DNA from 3 places in the Micromonospora sp. USAFONa4 genome. Region 3 is predicted to be linked to each of the others. Evidence: riboswitches for the same ligand, from Rfam matches in the RefSeq annotation. Region 3 holds a riboswitch; each other region holds the start of a gene.
What was found. A riboswitch is a leader RNA that binds a small molecule or an ion and turns the genes downstream of it on or off. The one in region 3 is predicted to bind cyclic di-AMP.

Region 1: it holds a riboswitch for cyclic di-AMP, as region 3 does, so the genes downstream of both, AC0OO9_RS17460 (coiled-coil domain-containing protein) here and AC0OO9_RS24205 (C39 family peptidase) in region 3, are expected to answer to the same signal.
Region 2: it holds a riboswitch for cyclic di-AMP, as region 3 does, so the genes downstream of both, AC0OO9_RS06960 (coiled-coil domain-containing protein) here and AC0OO9_RS24205 (C39 family peptidase) in region 3, are expected to answer to the same signal.

What each region holds. Positions count from the first base shown of each region.
Region 1 is NZ_CM170072.1:3,942,528-3,946,743, reverse strand. It holds gene AC0OO9_RS17465 (YibE/F family protein) at 248-1,597, shown strand; cyclic di-AMP (ydaO/yuaA leader) riboswitch at 1,764-1,895, shown strand; gene AC0OO9_RS17460 (coiled-coil domain-containing protein) at 1,899-2,915, shown strand; gene AC0OO9_RS17455 (carbonic anhydrase) at 3,016-3,768, opposite strand; gene AC0OO9_RS17450 (helix-turn-helix transcriptional regulator) at 3,977-4,216, shown strand, end outside.
Region 2 is NZ_CM170072.1:1,695,955-1,700,170, forward strand. It holds gene AC0OO9_RS06950 (HelD family protein) at 1-1,299, shown strand, start outside; gene AC0OO9_RS06955 (cation diffusion facilitator family transporter) at 1,376-2,293, shown strand; cyclic di-AMP (ydaO/yuaA leader) riboswitch at 2,447-2,578, shown strand; gene AC0OO9_RS06960 (coiled-coil domain-containing protein) at 2,592-3,677, shown strand; gene AC0OO9_RS06965 (SRPBCC family protein) at 3,769-4,216, opposite strand, start outside.
Region 3 is NZ_CM170072.1:5,492,780-5,496,995, forward strand. It holds gene AC0OO9_RS24200 (acyltransferase family protein) at 1-475, shown strand, start outside; cyclic di-AMP (ydaO/yuaA leader) riboswitch at 796-936, shown strand; gene AC0OO9_RS24205 (C39 family peptidase) at 1,165-2,010, shown strand; gene AC0OO9_RS24210 (alpha/beta fold hydrolase) at 2,116-2,859, shown strand; gene AC0OO9_RS24215 (CDP-glycerol glycerophosphotransferase family protein) at 2,919-4,216, opposite strand, start outside.

The DNA of each region.
Region 1 (4,216 bases), 1.6 Mb from region 3:
GCACGACCTGCGCCCCGATGCCGGGGTGGCTACCATTCGGCCGGTGGCCCTCCGGACTCCGCACCGCCCGCGCCGCGCCCTCCGCCGGGCGACGGCGCCGACCACCCGTCGGCGGACGGGAGCCGACGACCACGGCACGTGACCACAGCGCCACGTGGAGGCGGTTCCCGCCCCCGAGCCCGTGGCGACGCTGAACCGACCGGCCCGCCGGCCCGTACCCCGCCCTGGATTCGTAGGGAGACACACGTTGGGCGCCGACCACACCCGTCCCGCTCCGTCCGCCCCGCCGAGGGTGCGGCGGATCCTCGTCGCGACGGTGGTGCCCCTCTTCGTCGCCACGCTGATCGCGGCCCTGGTGCTGTGGCCGTGGGACGCGCCCGACCCGGCGACCGGCACCGACGCACCCCGCTACCACGGCACGGTGACACGGGTGGTGACGGAGCCCTGCCCGCCCGCCCCGGAGGCCCCGGAGGGGAGCCCCGACGCGCCGCAGGGCCCCTGCGGCACGGTCACCGTACGGGTGCAGGACGGCCCCGACGCCGGCCAGCAGATCCAGACGCCGATCCCGGCCGGGCCCGGTGCGCCGACCATCGCCGTGGACGACGAGATCATCCTGGTCGAGCTCACCGACCCCGCCGACCCCACGGCCAGCACCTACAACATCGCCGAGCACCAGCGCGGCAAGCCGCTGGTCTGGCTGGTGGCGCTCTTCGCGGCCGCCATCGTCGCCTTCGGGCGGTGGCGCGGGCTGGCCGCGCTGGGCGGCCTGGCGGCGAGCTTCGCCATCCTGCTGACCTTCGTGCTGCCGGGCATCAGCGCCGGGAACCCGCCCCTGCTGGTCGCGGTCGTCGGCGCCGCTCTGATCATGTTCGTGGTGCTCTACCTGACCCACGGCGTGACGGCGCAGACCTCGGTCGCCGTGCTCGGCACGCTGGGCAGCCTGGTGCTGACCGGTGTCCTCGGCACGATCGCCACCGCCGCGACCCACCTGACCGGGTTCGGCTCCGAGGACGCCACCACGCTGTCGATGTACCAGGCCGACGTCGACCTGCACGGGCTGCTGCTGGCCGGGATCATCATCGGCTCCCTCGGCGTGCTGGACGACGTCACGGTGACCCAGGCCGCCACGGTCACCGAGCTGGCGCACGCCAACCCCGGGCTGTCCCGGACGCAGCTCTACCGGGCGGCGACCCGGGTCGGCCGGGCGCACATCGCCTCGACGGTGAACACCATCGTGCTGGCGTACGCGGGCGCCTCCCTGCCGGTGCTGCTCCTGCTGACCGCCGACTCGCGGGCGGTGACCCAACTTCTCACCAGCGAGTTCCTCGCCCAGGAGATCGTCCGCAGCGCGGTCGCCACCCTGGGCCTGATCGCCGCCGTGCCGCTGACCACCGCGCTCGCGGCCCTGGTGACCACGGCCGGCCGACGCGGCGGGGACGCCACCGACCGCGCCGCGCCCGCGACCGCGCCGACACCCCGGCCGGCGACCGACCGATCCGAGGCGCTGGAGGCCCTCAGCGGGCCGCGTGGGGACACGCCGTCCGCCACTCCCGCCGGATGGCCCGACGGGCGCAGAAGTACGGACACCGCATGGTGACGCTGCTCAGCGTGACCGAACAGGACGTTCGTCCTGATAAACGCGTCACTGGTCACCGTCCGCCATTACGAAATAACGCATCTAGTCGGCTTAGGGACGTAGATCCCCGGGAGCGTTCTCGGGTAACCTCGCTGCCGGTCACCGCCGAAGGCGCGCAGCGGCGCCTGCGGTGCCGCCGCCCAATCGCCGCGAGGCGAACCGGGGACCCAGGTACGTGGGGTGAATCCGCGACAGCGGTAGGGGCCACTTCCGCCCCGAACCCGTCAGCTAACCCGGTCGGCGGTCGACGGAAGGGAAAACTGTGACGGCACCCCTACGCCGCTGGTTGACGCCCGTGGTGGCCGTACTCGCCGCTCTGGCGGTCTTCGCCGGGCCTCTCCCGGCGGCGGCCGCGCCCACCCCGCCCAAGCCCTCCGGGCACGGGGACGACGAGCCCAAGCTGCTCGACGACCTCATCGAGGCCCGGAACCGGTCCTACGTGCAGGCCAAGGCGAAGCTGGCGAAGTCGAAGAAGCGCCAGCTCGAACTGGCCCTGGAGGTCTCCCGGGCGCAGGCCGAACTGAGCGCGCTGGCCCCCCAGGTCAGCCAGATCGCCGCCCAGTCCTACCGCACCGGGCGGATCGGCGCGGTGTCCATGCTGCTGGACACCGCCAGCCCCGACTCGTTCGTCAAGCGCGCCGCCGCCCTCGACGAGCTCAACCTGGTCAACTCCAAGAAGCTCGCCGAGGTGAACGCGGTCAAGGACCGCGCCGAGCAGGCCAAGCTGGCGCTCGACACCGAGGTCCGCGAACAGCAGAAGCTGACGAACGAGATGGCGCGCGGCAAGCGGGAGGCGGAGAAGGCGCTCGCGCTGGTCGGCGGCAGAGGGCTGACCAGTGGCAAGGTGGTCGCCACCTCGCCGGTGGCGAAGATCGCGCCGGGACGGACGGCCGACGGCGACTGGACGCCGCTGTCACCCACCGAGGACGACCCCACCACCTCCGGCCGCATCACCGCGCGCACCCTGCACATGTACAAGGAGGTCAAGCGGGCCGGCTTCAACCGGTTCGTCGGCTGTTACCGCCCCGGCGGGCCGTACGAGCACCCGAAGGGCCGGGCCTGCGACTGGTCGCTGCAGAAGAGCGGCTTCTCCCCCTGGCACAACGACGACACCTACATGTACGGCAACAACCTGACCGCGTTCCTGGTCCGCAACGCCGACCGGCTCGGCATCTACTACGTGATCTGGAACAGACAGATCTGGTTCCCGGCGACGGGCTGGAGTTCCTACAGCGGTCCGTCGAACCACACCGACCACGTCCACGTGTCACTGCTCTAGCCGGGACCACACGTACACACAGAGGGCCGCCCCGCCGGACGCGGGAGCGGCCCTCTGCCGTCGTGCGGGCCCGCCGCGACGACCTGCCGGGCGGACGGAGTCAGGCGAGCGCGGCGCTGGCCGCCGCCTCCGGCGCGTCGGCCGTGCGGGCGGGCACCTCGGCCACCGTCCGCACCTCGCCGGCGGTCAGCCGGTACGACATGCCGACCACCCCGCAGCGGCCGGCGGCCACCTCCGCGGCGAGGACGGCGGAGCGGCCCAGCATCGCCTCGACGGTGTGCGCGATGTGGATGTCGACGATGCCGTCGATGTCGTGCACGCCCTCGGCGGCGGCCCGGCGCAGGCTGGGCACCACGGCGTCCACCACGGCGCACAGGTGCCCGACCGGAGGGGTGCCGGTGGCGTCCGCCGCACGAGCCGCCTGGACGGCCCCGCAGGAGTCGTGACCGAGCACCACCACCAGCGGCGTGCCCAGGACCGTGACGGCGTACTCCACGCTGCCCAGCACCTCGGGACCGATGGTGTGCCCGGCGGTGCGGACCACGAAGAGGTCACCGAGGCCGCGGTCGAAGATGATCTCGGCGGCGAGCCGGGAGTCGGAGCAACCGACGATAACCGCGAAGGGGTGCTGCCCGTCGGCGACCGCGGCGCGGTGCCCGGCGTCCTGGTTGGGGTGGCGCGGGGCGCCGGTCACGAACCGCCGGTTGCCGGCGTGCAGCTCGGCGAGCGCCTGCCCGGGACTCGCGGGGACGGCGATCGCGGTGCCGACGTCGGCCGGGGCCCCGCCCGTGGCCGGCACCGGGAGCGTCCGCTCCGGGCCCGGTTGGCTTCCTGGCGATCCGGGACGACTCATCCCACACCTCGCTACCTCACGTGAACGGCCTGGTCACCCGGGCCGACGCTGGACGCGGGCTGCCACCACCGTCACACGCACTGCAAGATACGTCAAGGGATGCGTGATATGCATTTCATATGTTCGGCGGCCCCGGCGCGGCGGCCGGGGCTCCACGCGTCCGTCGGCCGCGAGGGCGCGCAGGAAAACACGAAGCAGGGGCCATACGATGGCGGGCATGGCGACGACAGGGGAGAACGGGAGCACCCGCAACTGGACCTTCCTCACCAACCACGGGCACGTGCTGCTCGCCATCGCCCGCAATCCCACCGCCCGGCTCCGCGACCTCGCCGACGAGGTGGGCGTCACCGAGCGGGCCGCGCAGGCGATCGTCGCCGACCTGGAGGCCGGCGGCTACCTGAACCGCACCCGGGTGGGCCGACGCAACGAGTACACGCTCAACCCCGCC
Region 2 (4,216 bases), 3.4 Mb from region 3:
CGCACCGATCCGCCGGCGGTGGCGGCGGTGAAGGGCTCGCTGCGGATGCGGCGGGTGCTGGAGCGGGCGGTCCGGGACGCGGTGCCGGGCGGCCCGACCGAGCTGCGCCTGCTCTACCGGGGCGAGCTGCTCCGGCTGGAGGGCCGCGAGCTGGACGGCATCCGGGATCGGGCGATGCCCCGGGGCGCCCGCCGCAACGAGGTGCGCCGGGCCGGCTTCGACGGGGTCTTCGCGGCGCTGTGGGCGCAGGCCCGCAGGTTGGGCGTGGGCCGGCTGCCCGAGCAGCGCGCGTTCGAGGACGAGATCGCCGAGCGGCCGGAGTTCCGGGAGTTCCTGAAGGCGTGGTGGCCCCGGCTGCACCCCCGGCACGTGCTGGGCTGGCTGGCCCGTCCGGACCGGCTGCACCGCTACGCCGAGGGGATCCTCTCCCGCGCCGAGATCCGGCTGCTGACCGACGCGTACCGCAGCCTCGACGCCGCCGGGTTGACGATCGCCGACATCGCCCTGCTCGACGAGCTTGACGCGCTGCTCGGCAAGCCGATGAAGCCCGCCCGGGCGAAGCGGGACCCGTTCCAGCTGGCCGGTGGGGTCCGCGAGCTGAGCACCTTCGCCGACCGGCAGCGCGCCGCCCGCGAGGCGGCGCGGGAACGCCCGGACGACTACCGGGAGTACGCGCACGTGGTGGTCGACGAGTCGCAGGACGTCTCGCCGATGCAGTGGCGCATGATCGGCAGGCGGGGCCGGCTGGCCTCATGGACGGTGGTGGGCGACCCGGCGCAGACGGCGTGGACGGGGGATCCCGAGGAGCTGCACCGGGCCCGGGACCAGGCGTTGGGCCGGCGCAAGCGGCACCACTTCACCCTCACCACGAACTACCGCAACTCGGCGGAGATCTTCGCGGTGGCGGCGGCCGAGATCCGCCGGCTGCACCCGGACCTGCCGCTGCCCCGGGCGGTGCGCTCCACCGGCGTCGACCCGGTCGCGCTGTCGGTGCCGCCGGGGGAGCTGGAGGCCGCGGTGGTGGCGGCGGCCGGCGCGCTGCTCGCCGAGGTCGAGGGCACGGTCGGGGTGATCACGCCGGTGCCGCGCCGCGACGAGGTGGCCGGCTGGCTGGGCGGGCTCGGCGCGCCGCGTTTGCAGGTGGTGACCAGCCTGGAGGCCAAGGGCATGGAGTACGACGGGGTCGTCCTCGTCGCCCCGGGCGAGATCCGGGCCGACCCGGGGTCGGGGGTGCGGACGCTCTACGTGGCGCTGTCCCGGGCCACCCAGCGGCTGACCACCGTCGACCCGATCGGCTGAGCTGCCGTTACTTGCATACATAGCGATGTGAGCATAGATTGAACGTGAATCCGGACGCCTGACGGAGGGTGGGCGCGTGGGCGCAGGTCATGACCACCATCACGGGTCGGTGGCGAATGCCGCGCACCGCCACCGGGGCCGGCTCTGGGCGGCGTTCGGGCTGCTCGCCGGCCTCATGGTGGTGGAGGCGGTGGCGGCCTTCCGCACGGGCTCGCTGGCCCTGCTGAGCGACGCCGGGCACATGTTCACCGACGTGCTCGGCATCGGCATGGCGCTCGCGGCGATCGCCGCGACCCGGCGGGCGGGCGCCGACCCGCAGCGCACCTTCGGCCTCTACCGGCTGGAGGTACTGGCAGCACTGGCCAACGCCGCCCTGCTCTGCGGCGTCGCGGTCTACGTCGTGATCGAGGCGGTACGCCGCTTCGGCGACCCGCCGGAGGTGCTGGCCGGCCCGATGCTGGTGGTCGCCGTGCTCGGCCTGCTCGCCAACATCGGCGCCTTCGCGCTGCTGCGCTCCGGGGCGAAGGAGAGCATCAACGTCCACGGCGCGTACCTGGAGGTGCTCGGCGACCTGCTTGGGTCACTCGGCGTGATCGGGGCCGCGCTGCTGATCGCCACCACCGGCTGGTGGTGGGCGGACCCACTGGTGGCGGTCGCGATCGGGGTGCTCATCCTGCCGCGCACCTGGCGGCTCGGGCGGGCCGCGCTGCGCATCCTGGTGCAGGCCGCGCCGGAGCACCTCCAGGTGACCGCGGTGCACGACCGACTGGCCGCCGTGCCCGGCGTCGCCGAGGTGCACGACCTGCACGTCTGGACGCTGACCTCCGGGATGGAGGTGGCCTCGGCCCACCTGACCATGGCACCCGGCGCGGAGGTCGGCGCGGTGCTGGGCGCCGCCCGGGCCGCGCTGCACGACGACTTCCACATCGAGCACGCCACGTTGCAGATCGAGCCCGGAGCGTCGCGCGGGGCCTGCGGGTCGCTTGAGTGGTAATGAGGACAACCTTAAATCTGGGAGAGTATTGTGCGCTTATGCCGGATTTGACTGTTAGTGGACGTACACCCTGCGTCACCTGCGCTGCATCAGTCACACCGGCACCGGTAGGCTCGGCTTCGGCCTCCGCCAGGCGGCACCCACCGGTGCCGGCGGTGGCCGCCGCCTAATCGCCCGGCGGGGCGAACCGGGGAACCATGTTCGTGGGGTGCATCCGCTTCAGCGGTAGGGATCTTCCGTCCCGAACCCGTCAGCTAACCCGGTCGGCGGCTGACGGAAGGACACGTGTATGCCAGTGATGGCACCTGTACGACGACGTGCCGCCCGGACGGCGGCCCTGATCGCCACGATGCTCGCCCTCGGCGCCGCGGTGGCCCCGGTCACCGCCGCCCCGGCGGCGGCCGCCACCCGGGCCGGACTGCTCGCGGCGGCCCCCGGCCAGGACGAGGAGGGCGGCACCCCCGCCCTGCGGGCCCAGTTGGAGGCCGCCAGCAAGGGCTACCTCGACGCCAAGCGCGCCCTGGACACGTCGGCCAGGCGGCAGCAGCAGCTCGCCGCGCAGCTCAAGACCACCGAGGTCGAGCTGGCCGCGCACACCGCCAGGGTCGGCGAGATCGCGGGGGCGGCCTACCGCACCGGCCGACTCAGCGTGGCGTCCGCCCTACTCAACAGCAGCTCGCCGGACGGCTTCATGGACCGCGCCGCCGCCCTCGACGCGGTGGCCGCCAAGGAGGACCGGGCCCTGCGCGAACTCCAGGAGACCCGGGACCAGGCCACCCGCACCAAGCTCGCCCTGGACGGCGAGATCCGGGAGCAGCGCAAGCAGGTCACCGTGATGGCCAAGCGCAAGGAGCAGGCCGAGCGGGCGCTGACGGTCGCCAACCGCGAGCAGCAGCAACAGCGGCAGCAGTCCACGGGGGCGGGCACCTCGCCGGGCGGCACCTCCAGCAAGACGGCGAAGGCGGCCCCGCGCAACTCCGACGGCTCCTGGCCGCGCGAGTCGTGCAGCGTCAACGACCCCACCCCCGCCAACGGCTGCATCACGCCGCGCACCCTGCACGCGCTCAACCAGGCCAAGGCGGCGGGCTTCACCCGCTACGTCTCCTGCTACCGCCCCGGTGGCTCGGGCGAACACCCGAAGGGCCGGGCCTGCGACTTTGCGGCTCAGAAGGGCGGCTTCGGCGGCGACGCCACCGGCGGCGACCGGACGTACGGCAACAACCTGTCGGCGTACTTCGTGCGCAACGCCGACCGGCTCGCCGTGCTCTACGTGATCTGGTACAGGCAGATCTGGCTCCCCAGCAGCGGCTGGAAGTCGTACAGCGGGGCCAACGGCGACCCGTCCAGCGACCACACCAACCACGTGCACCTGTCGGTCTACTGACGCCCGCGCCCCGGTGCCCCGCCCGTCGCGGGTGACCGGGGCGCGACGGCGTCCTTCGCCTCCGGCTCACCGCGGCCGGCCCGTCCGGCGGTCAGCCGGCCGGCGACCCGGGCGGGCTCGTGTCGAGGGCCGTGGCGAGGCGGGCGGCCAGCCCGAGGTGGGCGGCGCGGGCCTGGCGGAACGCGTAGCCGAAGAGCGGCGCGGGCGCGGCGAGGGTGATCTCGACCTCGATGCGGACCACCCCGTCGGGCTCCGCCCGCAGCCGGGTGTGGTTGCGCACCGTGGTGGCAGGCCACTGCCGGGCCACGGTGACGATCTCGTCGGGCTCGACGACGAGGACGTCGGCCCGGTAGGTGATCGGCAGGCGCACCGGCCCGGCGGCCAGTCGATCGGTGATGTCGTAGCTGGCCCGCGCGCCAGGACGGGGCGGAACCCGGCGGACCCGGACGATCAGCGGGTGCAGGTCCTCCTGCCGGGTGGGGTCGGCGAGCAGCGCCGCGGCCTCCGCGAGGGAGCAGCACGCCTGGACGGTGTAGCTG
Region 3 (4,216 bases):
CCGCGCCGAACTGTGGGCGGCGCTGCTCTCGGTCGCGTACATCCTGGTCATCGCCGCGGCGGCGGACGCGGACGTGCGCGGGCGGCGCTCGCCGTGGCGGTCCCGGCCGATGATCTGGCTGGGTGAGGTCTCCTTCGCCTTCTATCTGGTGCACGTCCTCGTGATGATCACCGTCCTGCGGCTCACCGGAGACTGGGGCGTCGGCTTCACCGGCTGGTGGGGGCTGGCGGTGGTGCTCGGCTTCCTGCTGGCCAACCTGGCCCTGGCCGGCCTGTTGCACCGTCTCGTCGAGACGCCGATGATGCGGCTGCTCACCCCGCGCAGGCCGGCCCGGGCGCCGCAGGACGCCGACGGCGCCGGGCAGGACCCCGGCGGCCCCGGGGCGGCGCGGGGGGACCGGGGCAGCGCCGTGCCGCGCCCCCGGGCCGCCGACCCGCAGGGCGACCACCGACCGACGTACGCCGACTCGCGCTGAGCGCCCCCGGCGGCCGGAGAGTCCGGGCGACGAAATCCCGACCGTTTCGGTGACGCCGGTCACCACGCCGGCGAACCGGTCATCGGGCGCGGCCCGGTCGATTCCTGCCGGGGTTTCGGCGCCGATGTCCGCCACTTGTCCCGTTGTCGCCTGAAGGTGCGTGCAGAAACGGTCGTCCCATTGAGTCGCGTCAGTGGCGAAGTGCCCGCAAAAATTGTCTCCCGATCAAGGTTTAGGCAGGTGGGACGGGGTTGGCACGGCGCGGACCGGCCAGTAATGTCGGCGCGTCCGGTGCGGTACCCGATCGCCAGAGGCGACGCCGCGCCGACCCGCCTAATCGTGAACGACGAACCGGGGACCCAGTGCTCGTTGGGGTGAATCCGTGGGCCGTGGGCCCGTGGTAGGGCGTTCTTCCCGCCCGAATCCGTCAGCTAACCCGGTCGGCGGTGTCGGAAGGAGTTCCATCTTCATGCCACACCCGTACACCCCTCGGTTGTGCCGCCGTCTCCACGGCGCCGCGGTGACCGCGCTCGTCCGCCCGCAGGTCATGAGCTGACCCACCGGTCACCGTCCGTCGCCCGGCGTCCCGGGCGCATCCCCTGAGTGGCCCACCACCCGCCCGGACACCCGTCCGCGCGGCGGTCCGCCCTGCCCTCGGCGTGGACCGACGGCCGCTCACCCCCGAGCCCGTGGAGGAAACCGTGAAGCACCACCTCAAGCGACAGCTGCGCCGTCTCACGTCCGAGCGTCCGTACCAGCTGGCCGCCGCGTCCGCCGCGGCGCTCGTGCTGGCGTCGGGCACGGGCGCGCTGCTGGCCGGAGGCGACGAGGCCCCCGCCGCCGCGCAGGCCCCGGTGGCCGCCACCGAACTGCGGGACGACGCGGCGGCCTCGCGCAGCCAGGCCCGGGTCGCGCCCGCCCCGTCCAGTGCCGCCCCGGTCGCGTCCAGCGCCGCCCCGTCGGCCAGCGCGTCCAGCGCCGCCCCGGACCCGGACCTGACCCGCAAGCCGGCGCCGCCGAAGCCTCCGGCCGCCAGGAGCCTGGACTACGACTACCAGGCCCAGACCACCTTCTACAACTGTGGTCCGGCGGCCGTCCGGCACGCCCTCAGCGCCGCCGGCATCGCGCGCAGCCAGGACGCCCTCGGCGCCCAGCTGGGCACCGACCAGATGGGAACCGACTCGGCCGAGGACACCACCCGCGTGCTGAACGCGACGGTGAAGGGCGACCCGTACCGGACCCGGATGATCCCCGGTGGCGCCGCCACCCCGGCCCAGATGGACCGGCTCCAGGCCGACGTCGTCGCGGCCATCGCCGACGGGCGGGGCGTCGTGGTCAACGTCGCCGGCAGCGCCACGGACACCGACGGCGGCTGGCACTCCTTCCCCGGCGGCCACTACGTCGCGGTGGTCGGCTACCAGGACGAGGGGCGGCTGGTGAAGATCGCCGACTCGGCGAACCCGGCGGCCGCGTCGTACTGGATGAGCACCATCGCCCTGGCGAACTGGGCCGCCACCCGCGGCTACTCCGCCTGAGCGACGCCGTCGGGCGTCGGCTCCCCACCCGGGGGGTCGGCGCCCGATGTCGTGTCCGGGTCACGGCCCTCGCCCGCGGCGCCCGACGGGTGGCACACTGCGCCCATGGTCGATGAGTCGGGTGACCGGGACGGCCGGCGGGTGCTCCTGCTCCTGCACGGCATGGGCGCGACCGGCGACGTGTGGCTGCCCTGGGCGCCGCTGCTGGAGCATCGGTGGGCGGGGCGGTGGCTGGCGCCGGACCTCGCCGGCCACGGCTGGTCGCCGCCGCTGCCGGAGTACTCCTTCCCGGGGCTGGCCGCGCGGATCGCCGCAGGGCTCGCGGCGGGGGACCGGCTCGTCGTGCTGGGGCACTCCCTCGGCGGGGTGGTCGGGCTGGCGCTGGCCGCCCGGGGCGCCGGGCTGCCCGTCGACGCCGTCGTCGGGCTCGGCATCAAGGCCGTCTGGTCGCCGGCGGAGCTGGCCAAGGCGGGTGAGCTGGCGGCCCGGCCGGTGACCTGGTTCGCCAGCCGGGACGAGGCGGCCCGCCGCTACCTGCGGGTGGCCGGCCTGACCGGGCTCTTCGCCCCGGAACACCCCGTCGTGGAGGCGGGGCTGCGGCAGGTCGACGGCCGCTGGCGGCTGGCGATGGACCCGGCCGCTTTCGGCGTGGGCGCGCCGGAGCTGCCCGCCCTGCTGGCGGCGACCGACGTGCCCGTGCTGCTGGCCCGCGGCGAGCACGACCCCATGGTCACCGACGCCCAGCTCACCGAGCTGGGGGTGCCGGTCGCCGTCCTGCCCGGCCTCGGGCACAACGCCCACGTCGAGGCCCCCGATGCGGTCCTGGACCTCGTCGAGCCGTACCGCTGACGGTCCCCGGCCGGCCCGGAGATCCGCCGTCGCGGCCGGTGTGCCTCCCGACCGGGGCGTCAGGTGGCGGGGGAGAGGGTCGCCTCGTCCGGGTCGAGCGGCAGGCCGGTCGCGCCCCCCGTACGCGGGGCGGGCGTCCGCCAGCCCTCGTCGAGCTGGCGCCGGGCGGCCTCCAGGAACGCCTCGGCGTACGACTCGGCCGGGAAGTCGCCCAGGTAGCGGCTCCGGGTGGCCCACCGCGCCGAGGCCAGCGGATCGGTGTCCAGCAGCGCGGTCAGCACCTCGTCCACGTTCGCCATGTCGCGCCGCAGCACGTAGCCCGACCCGGCGAGCGGGAACTGCTCGGGGAACCGGTCGCCAGAGTCCACCATGTCGGTCACCGCGTACGGCTTGCCGGAGTAGAGGTAGTCGGAGATCACCCCGGACACGTCGGAGACCAGCGCGTCCGAGCGGTTCACGCACTCGGTCAGGGTCAGCTCCCGGCTGGCGGCGGCCCCGAAGACGTGCTGCCGGCCGCTGCGGGCCCGGTCCGCGGCCAGCAGCTCGGTGAGCCGGCCCAGCTGCCGGGCGGAGGCCGGGTTCTGCGAGGTGTACGGGTGGGCCCGCAGGATCACCGTCGCGCCCCGGTCGAGCAGCCGGCGCAGCAGCGTCTCGGCCACCGGCAGGGAGCAGTAGTTCGCGTCCGCGTTGTGCCCGGTCCAGGTCGGCGTGTAGAGCACGGTCGGGTTGGCCCGCCCGTGCGCCGGCTCCGGGCGTACCTCGATCGACTCGACCTGCGGGCGGCCGACGACGACGAACTTCTCCGCCGGGATGTCCACCCCGGCGCGGGCGTACCGGTCGACGGCGGCCTGGCCGGCGACGAAGATCCGGTCGAAGATCGCCGAGACCGGGTTGGCGCTGGGGGCCTTGTCGCTGTCGCCGTGGTGCAGCTGGACGTGGGTCAGCTGGGTGTAGCGGATGCAGTGGCTGTTCTTCGCGCCGTGGTTGACGTAGAACGCCACCCGCAGGCTCGGCACCAGCGCCTCGTCCATGGCCCTGGTGGTGGGGCAGTAGACCACGGGCGCGCTGGTGGCCGCGGCGACCAGGGGCAGGAACTCCGGCTCGCGCACCATCACCAGGAACGGCCGGCCGATCCGCTCCAGGTACGGCAGCCACATGGTGACCTGGTACTCCGAGCCGGGCGGCGCGGAGAAGTGGAGCAGGAACTCGGGCTGGTGCCGGCGCAGCGCGCGGGACACCGCCGAGCCGCCGGCCCCGGGCCGGAACTTGCGCCGGGCCAGGTCCAGCCCGACCGCCGCGGCACCGGCGGCGACCAGGGCGACGGCCGCCAGCGCGGCACCGGCCGGCAGGCCCGCGA